DNA from 3 places in the Desulfovibrio intestinalis genome. Region 2 is predicted to be linked to each of the others. Evidence: predicted binding sites of a transcription regulator. Region 2 holds the regulator's gene; each other region holds the start of a gene.
The links. Region 2 encodes sigma-54, which starts transcription at its own class of promoters, with help from an activator protein. Its sites were predicted from a motif close to CTGGCACGGNNNNTGCTT; they were not measured.
Positions count from the first base shown of each region.

Region 1 (2,273 bases), on a different contig from region 2:
CGAACCGGGTCAGGTTGATGACAATGACGCCATCGCCCTCTCCCTTGCCACAAACGGGCAAAGCAGAGTCACACGGCGTACTGGGAGAAATAGGCGCGGCAGTATTCATGCATTATAGGCCATACATCAGGCCAGATTGGATTTGTGGCCGTCATCAAGCAGATTGAGCGCCAAAGTTCGTTCCTGGCGAAAACGGTTCTGCACAGCAGCCTGCACTTCGCTGGTTGACGAGCCGAACTGGCCGGAGCGCACCTTGTACACATTGGTGATAAGCTTACGTTCATAGCCGGGATCATTGGGGCTGCCGCTCATGCCATCTGCACGGGCGAAAATGCGCGCCGCTCCAGTGGGCCCGTGCTGCACCGCCGTGCTCCAGATAACTTCGCGCACAGCGGTGGAGAGTTTGTCCGCGTCAAGGGAGGTGCGCTGCGCTATGGCCTCCACAGCGGGTTTATAATGGCTTTCACGCACATAGGCTTCCTGCAGGTCTTCAAAGCGCTCGGGCTGCTCACTGGCAATGGCCCGCCACGTATCGGGCATGGCGCCCTTGCGGCTGCCCGTGTTCCCCGGCCCGGACGCACGCAGCCGTTTGGAAATATCCGGGGCTTCGTTGTCCAGAAAATCGAGAAAATCCCCAAGGCTGCCCGCGCGCGACGAAACCTGATATTTGCCATAGGAAGTGCCGCCGTTGCGGTCATACCCCACAGCGGCAACGCCGTCCCGGCCAGATTCAAACTGGGCTGAAAGCTTGCCCATTTCCATTTCTTCTGCGCTGGCTTTGCTGCGAGCCTGACGCGGCTTGCTTTGCCCCTGCGTGCGGGAATGGATAAAATCAGAAACACTGAGGCCGCCCATTTTATCGCCAATGGCGCTTGTCATTGAACGCAGCTGCCGGGCCGTGCCCATGCTGCGGGCCAAGTCCAAGGTGGAGCCGCCGCCGCTCACGCTTTGCATCAGCCCTTCGATAGCCTGCGTTTGGCGCAGGTCAGTCTGGGCCTTGTTGAAAACCTGAGTTCGCATAAGGTCGCTGGGGCTGCGCCCGGCCAGCACCATATTGCGCGCTGGCATCTGCCCACTGGTAAAGTTGACGGGCATGCCTGCCGCAGCGGGCGCTTGTGCCCCCTGATTTTGCGCAACCTGCTGCGGCTGCGCGGCATCTTCTGCCTGACGTGCCTGACCCTGCATTACCGCAGCAAAGCTGGATCCGCCCGGTGCAGTCGCGGACGCAGCGCGGCGCTGGCCTACAGATTGATTCTGCTGGGCTTCAGTGGGTGGACGGATAAGAAAATTTGAAAGCGCCATGTATTCCTCCTGGAGCATTTAGCTTTGAAAACATGCATTTTCAAAGCTTCAAAACTCTCACGCTGCCGCTACCAGCACATAGAGTGCCACTCTCGGCTTTGTGTGGGCGTCTTTGTATTCAGCTGCCAAAGGATTTCAAACAGAAACCGCTTCAACCAGCCGAGCTGTCGCCGCGCAAGAAGAAAAGCAAGTACGGTGCCAAGCCTTCAAAGACATGACATTGCAAAGAGTTGTGCCCACACACATGGCAAGTCCGGCTGAAGAATGGCGGCTTAATGAGAATTTGCGCCAGAATACCGACGCATGCAGAGGGACGGCTACTCCCCTATCAAAACGGCTTGTCCCGACAGCCAGCAAGCCTTTTCTATGGTCATTTTTGATTGATACGCCAAGCGGCCCTTTTCATCCTGCCGTGTACTTTCCGTACCAGACAGAGCGAAAAGGGCCGCTCCCCTTGTCCTCAAACCCAAATATCTTGAGCAGATTAACGATGAAATACTTCATACTTCAACGTTGCCGATCTGCCGGGAAATAATTCCGGCACAATCCACGTTGCGTTGCAGCGTGCCGCCCTTGCCATGCATATTGAAGCAGTTCTTTTAAAAATCCAATTTGAATTGCATGCCCATGCCCAGGACGGAATCAGGCTGCTTATTGTTGGAAGGACGCTCGCGCTGTTCGTTTCTGAGTATGAGTTCCGGCCCGAGACCTATATTCAGGTCCTCGCTTACAGCCGTGTCAGCGTAGGCCCGCACCACATGACGGCTTTCCATATTCAGATTTTCATCGGGCGAGAGCTCGCTGGTTCCGGTTTCACGCCAGGAGGAACTTTCATCGTCCACACTCAAAGCGAGGGGTAATTTTTTGCGGCTTTTTTCAGCCTGACTGAGGGCGCTGTCTATGCCCTTGGATGTGTTTACAGCCTTGTCGGGAGCGATATCCTTCGGTACCGGGCTGCCCACGGCGCGCCC
Region 1 covers NZ_JACHGO010000007.1:133,000-135,272, forward strand. The annotation lists gene HNQ38_RS11775 (glycosyltransferase family 9 protein) at 1-109, opposite strand, end outside; gene HNQ38_RS11780 (VgrG-related protein) at 127-1,302, opposite strand; gene HNQ38_RS11785 (hypothetical protein) at 1,902-2,273, opposite strand, start outside.
Region 1: a site for sigma-54 is predicted at 1,487-1,504, ahead of HNQ38_RS11780 (VgrG-related protein). Genes of this name have one in related genera too.

Region 2 (2,273 bases):
ATTGTTGAACTGCCTGACCATCCGTGGTTCCTTGGTTGTCAGTTCCACCCCGAATTCAAATCCAGGCCTATGGATGCCCACCCCCTCTTCCGCGAATTTATTGGTGCTGCTAAAAAACACGCCAAGGTTTAACGCCTGAGGGTTTAAAGACATCTCATAGAAAATGAAAAAGGGAGGGCCAACCTCCCTTTTTCATTTTTTGCCCCGATTGGCATCCGTGAAGCCAACACCCTGAAAACAATGGGGCAAAGCTTGTTTCAAGGCACTTCAAACCATGTTTTTGCTCTCGCAACCTCTGGCTATTGCATAATTTTTGCCACTATGGCACACTACTTGTAAATAAAAAACTTTCCTGAGGACATTCAAGGCGGAACTGGCTCATGGCACTGGAACTTCGACAGCAACTCAAACTGGCTCAGCAGCTGGTGATGACCCCGCAATTGCAGCAAGCCATCAAGCTGCTCCAGCTCTCGCGCATGGAGCTTCTGGAGACTGTGCAGCAAGAAATGCTGGACAACCCATTTCTGGAAGAATCCCAGGGCGATGACGGCTCAGCTGAACCAGCTGAAGACCGACGGGAAAAGGCCACTGAAGAAGTATACGACCAGGATTTGGCCAAGGACGCCGACTGGGAAGACTATCTTGGCGAATTCGCCAGCACTCCCCGCCTTGTGCAGCCTCGTGAATTTGAAGTTGCTGAAGACATTTCTCCTCTAGAGGCGCGCTACTCAGCCAAACCGACCCTTGAAGGGCACCTGCTTTGGCAACTGCGCCTTTCTTCGCTCTCTGACGCGCAAAAAGATATTGGCGAAGTCATTATTGGCAATCTTTCTTCCGCAGGCTATCTGCACGCCAGCATAGATGAAATTGCACAGATGACCGAGTCGGACCCTTCTGACGTTTTGACAGTGCTTGAAAAAGTGCAGCTGTTTGATCCCGTGGGCGTTGCAGCGCGTGACGCGCGTGAATGCCTGCTGGTGCAAATAAAAAGCCTGAAATACGACCGCGATCCCATACTGCTTGAACTGATACGCTCTCACCTGGAAGACCTTGAAGGCAAGCGCTATAAGCCGTTGCTGCGTAAATTCAAACTGGATATGGAGGAACTCAAGGAGTATCTGGATATTATTCAAAGTCTTGACCCCCTTCCAGGGGCCAGCTTTGGAGGCGGAGAGCCAACCTACGTCAGCCCAGACGTCTTTGTGTACAAGATGGGTGACGAATTTGTCATACTGCTCAACGAAGATGGCTTGCCACAACTGCAGCTTTCCAACATGAACCAAATGGACATGAAGGGAGCCTCAGACAAAGAAAAGGAATACTGTACGGAAAAGATGCGCTCGGCCAGCTGGCTCATCAAGAGTCTTTATCAGCGCCAACGCACTCTGTACAAGGTAATGGAAAGCATTGTCAGGCATCAGCAAGCTTTTTTTGAAGTTGGTGTATCGCGCCTTGCTCCTCTCATCCTCAAGGACATTGCAGACGACATCAGTATGCATGAGTCGACTGTCAGCAGAATTACGACCAACAAATATGTGGCCACGCCCCACGGTATTTTTGAGCTGAAATTTTTCTTCAATAGCGGTTTGGAGCTGGATGACGGAAGTCAGGTGGGTTCCGAAAGTGTCAAGGCGCTTATAAAAAAATTCATCGCCGATGAAGACACCAAGTCTCCCCTGAGCGATGAACGCATTGGCGAAATGCTGAAGGACCACCTCAAGGTCAACATCGCACGGCGTACTGTGGCAAAGTACCGCACCGCTCTTGATATTCCGTCCTCTTCCAGACGAAAGGAACATTTTTAGTTTTTTGATCGCCTGTGGCAGAAGCTGAATCAGACTGCCCACGAAGGAAAGACAAAAATTGCGAAAAACCGGGCCTTTTGCCGGATTTTCACCGTCCCTCAAGGGCGGGTTCCTGGTTCTCCGCATGGAGAACTGCCATAATAAGGAGGATTATATGAACATCTCTTTCGCCTTCAAAAACTTTGAAGCCTCCGACCACCTTAAGAAATATGCCCGCCGCCGCATTGAAAAGCTGGGGCGGTTTTTTGGCAAATCTTCCGGTCTTGAAGTAAGTGTTGTGTTGACTGTGGACAAATTCCGCCACCGTTGCGAGGTTACTGTCGTCGGTGAAGGACTGCATATCAATGCCACAGAACAAACCTCAGACATGTATGCCGCTATTGACCTTGTGACCGACAAGGTTGAAGCGCAGATCAAGCGTCAGGTTTCGCGAGTGAAGACGCAGCGCCGCAAGGCACGCAGTGCTGA
Region 2 covers NZ_JACHGO010000005.1:98,765-101,037, reverse strand. The annotation lists gene pyrG (CTP synthase) at 1-132, shown strand, start outside; gene rpoN (RNA polymerase factor sigma-54) at 381-1,805, shown strand; gene hpf (ribosome hibernation-promoting factor, HPF/YfiA family) at 1,960-2,273, shown strand, end outside.

Region 3 (2,273 bases), on a different contig from region 2:
GCGGGATGACAAAGTTTTTATTGTTGATGATTTTTTCGCCCAGCATGCTGTATTCTTGAGCCTGGTTAGTAGTGTCGTCGAATTCCGTGACGGTTTTCTTGTTGAATTCCGCCTTCTGTACAATGTTGTCGCGGGGGACGAAATGGATCATCTGCGTGCCGATAGATGCGGTGAACTCTTCAAGAAACTCCTGTTCCTTGTCCACGTTTCTGCTGTTGCAGATGATGCCGCCAAGGCGCACGCCGCTCTGCTTGGCATACTTGAGAAGCCCCTTGCAGATGTTGTTGGCGGCGTAGATGGCCATCATTTCGCCTGAAGCCACGATATAGACCTCCTGAGCCTTGCCGTCGCGGATGGGCATGGCGAAGCCACCGCAGACAACGTCACCCAGAACGTCGAAGAACACGAAATCCAGATCGTCCGTGTAGGCCCCCTGGTTTTCCATAAGGTCAATTGCCGTGATAACGCCGCGTCCCGCACAGCCAACGCCGGGTTCGGGGCCGCCGGATTCCACGCAAAGGATGTCCTTGAAGCCCTTCTTCACAACCTTGTCCAGGGTGACCTTTTCGGCGCCCAGGGCTCGCAGGGTGTCCATAAGCGTTTCCTGCGGCTTGCCGCCAAGAATGAGTCGGGTGGAGTCGGCCTTGGGATCGCAGCCGTGGATGAAGATTTTTTTGTCGTGAAAATGGGCCATAGCGGCTGCGGTGTTCTGGGTGGTGGTGGACTTGCCGATGCCGCCCTTACCGTAGATAGCGATCTTGCGAGGCATAAGCTTTCTCCTGCCGGATTCCGGCTGTTTGGGGCAGGGGCCAGATTCGGCCCTGCCGTTGTTCAGGACCGTAGTTGCATCGGGTGTGCCAGATATGTTGTTTTATTTAACTAATTGAATTTAAATATTTTTTTGTGAAAATATCTGTAACTGGCTGCACTGATGCGTACATATCCTAAAAGTTTGTACATAGGTGTACATTTTTCATGAAAATTTATAAATTCTAGTATGTTAGAATATCACTATTTTACATAAAAGCGTCATTTCGTAATTAGATAGTTTTTATAATATGCTAAAATACAAATATATTTTTTATGGATCATCTGTAGGGTCCAACAAGTGCCCCTGAGTATTTGTGCACCCAAGGTACACATTTCGCGTGATTGATTGGTAAACAGAGAAGGCGGAGGATAAAAAAACTGTTTTATGGCAAGAATGTCAGGCCAAAAGCGATTTTTTCCGGTGCTGGTTTGAAAGCGCACGCTTTTTGCAAACCTGTCTGTCAAACAATGTAGTATGGCCGGGGCAGTATCCGCCAAGGGCGGAAAAATCGCTTTGCCTCATGAATCTACAGGCAAAAAGCAGGAGGCGTTATGACAACGTTGCTCGATGGAGGCAGGATTGCGGTGTTCATGAACGGAGCCGGAGAACTTGCAGCTCCTCCCACTGCCAGTGTTGTGTCAGTTTACGCCAGGAGCGAGGAGGGGTGGCAGCCAGAGAGCGAAATAGCTTTTGTCCTGTCCGGTCTGGAAAGCCTTGGTGTTTTGCGCGAAAAGATCGACAATCTGGTCCAAACTCTGGGAGCTTGCCGCATACTGCTAGGCACGGACGACAATGGAGCTTTGTATGGCATGCTGGACGCTATGGGCTTCAATATCTGCATTATGGACCGATTTGACGCCCTGGCTCTTGAGGCTGTGCGCGGCAGCGTTCTGAATGCCTTGCGCAGTCCTGCCGCTCCTTCGTCGCGCCCTGCTGCCAGCACGCCACGCGAGATAGCGCCAGGTCGGTTTTTCCTCGATATGGTGGAGGCCAAAGAGGCTGACCCCTTGTTCACCTCACGGGAAGCTATCCTGGTATTCTTTGAAAAAAAGCCATTTATCCAGTTACAGGTACGGTGCGATCATCCGCCACGCTGGCTGGATAGCTTTGCGCTGCTGACAGGGCTTGAGGCCAGAAAGGAAATTCTGGAGTCTGGCCTCACCCTGCTTACAATAAACCATCCGGAAGGGCGTGATCACGCCACGCTCACTGGGCAAAAATGGTTTGACGCGGGGGGCTGTTCTTGTGGATAAGGAGGATGTAAATTACAGCCTGCGAGGGAAATATGAAACACTGCGTCGCCGTGCGGCATGTGGCTTTTGAACACCTGGGCGTTTTTGAGCAACCTCTGAAAGAAGCCGGGTATGACGTAACCTACGTGCAGGCGGGGGTTGCGCCTTTGACAGTCGACCTGTGGGATAATGCTGATCTGGCTGTGGTTTTGGGTGGCCCTATAGGTGTG
Region 3 covers NZ_JACHGO010000001.1:37,578-39,850, forward strand. The annotation lists gene nifH (nitrogenase iron protein) at 1-769, opposite strand, end outside; gene HNQ38_RS00155 (Fe-only nitrogenase accessory AnfO family protein) at 1,363-2,064, shown strand; gene HNQ38_RS00160 (glutamine amidotransferase) at 2,097-2,273, shown strand, end outside.
Region 3: a site for sigma-54 is predicted at 844-861, ahead of nifH (nitrogenase iron protein). Genes of this name have one in related genera too.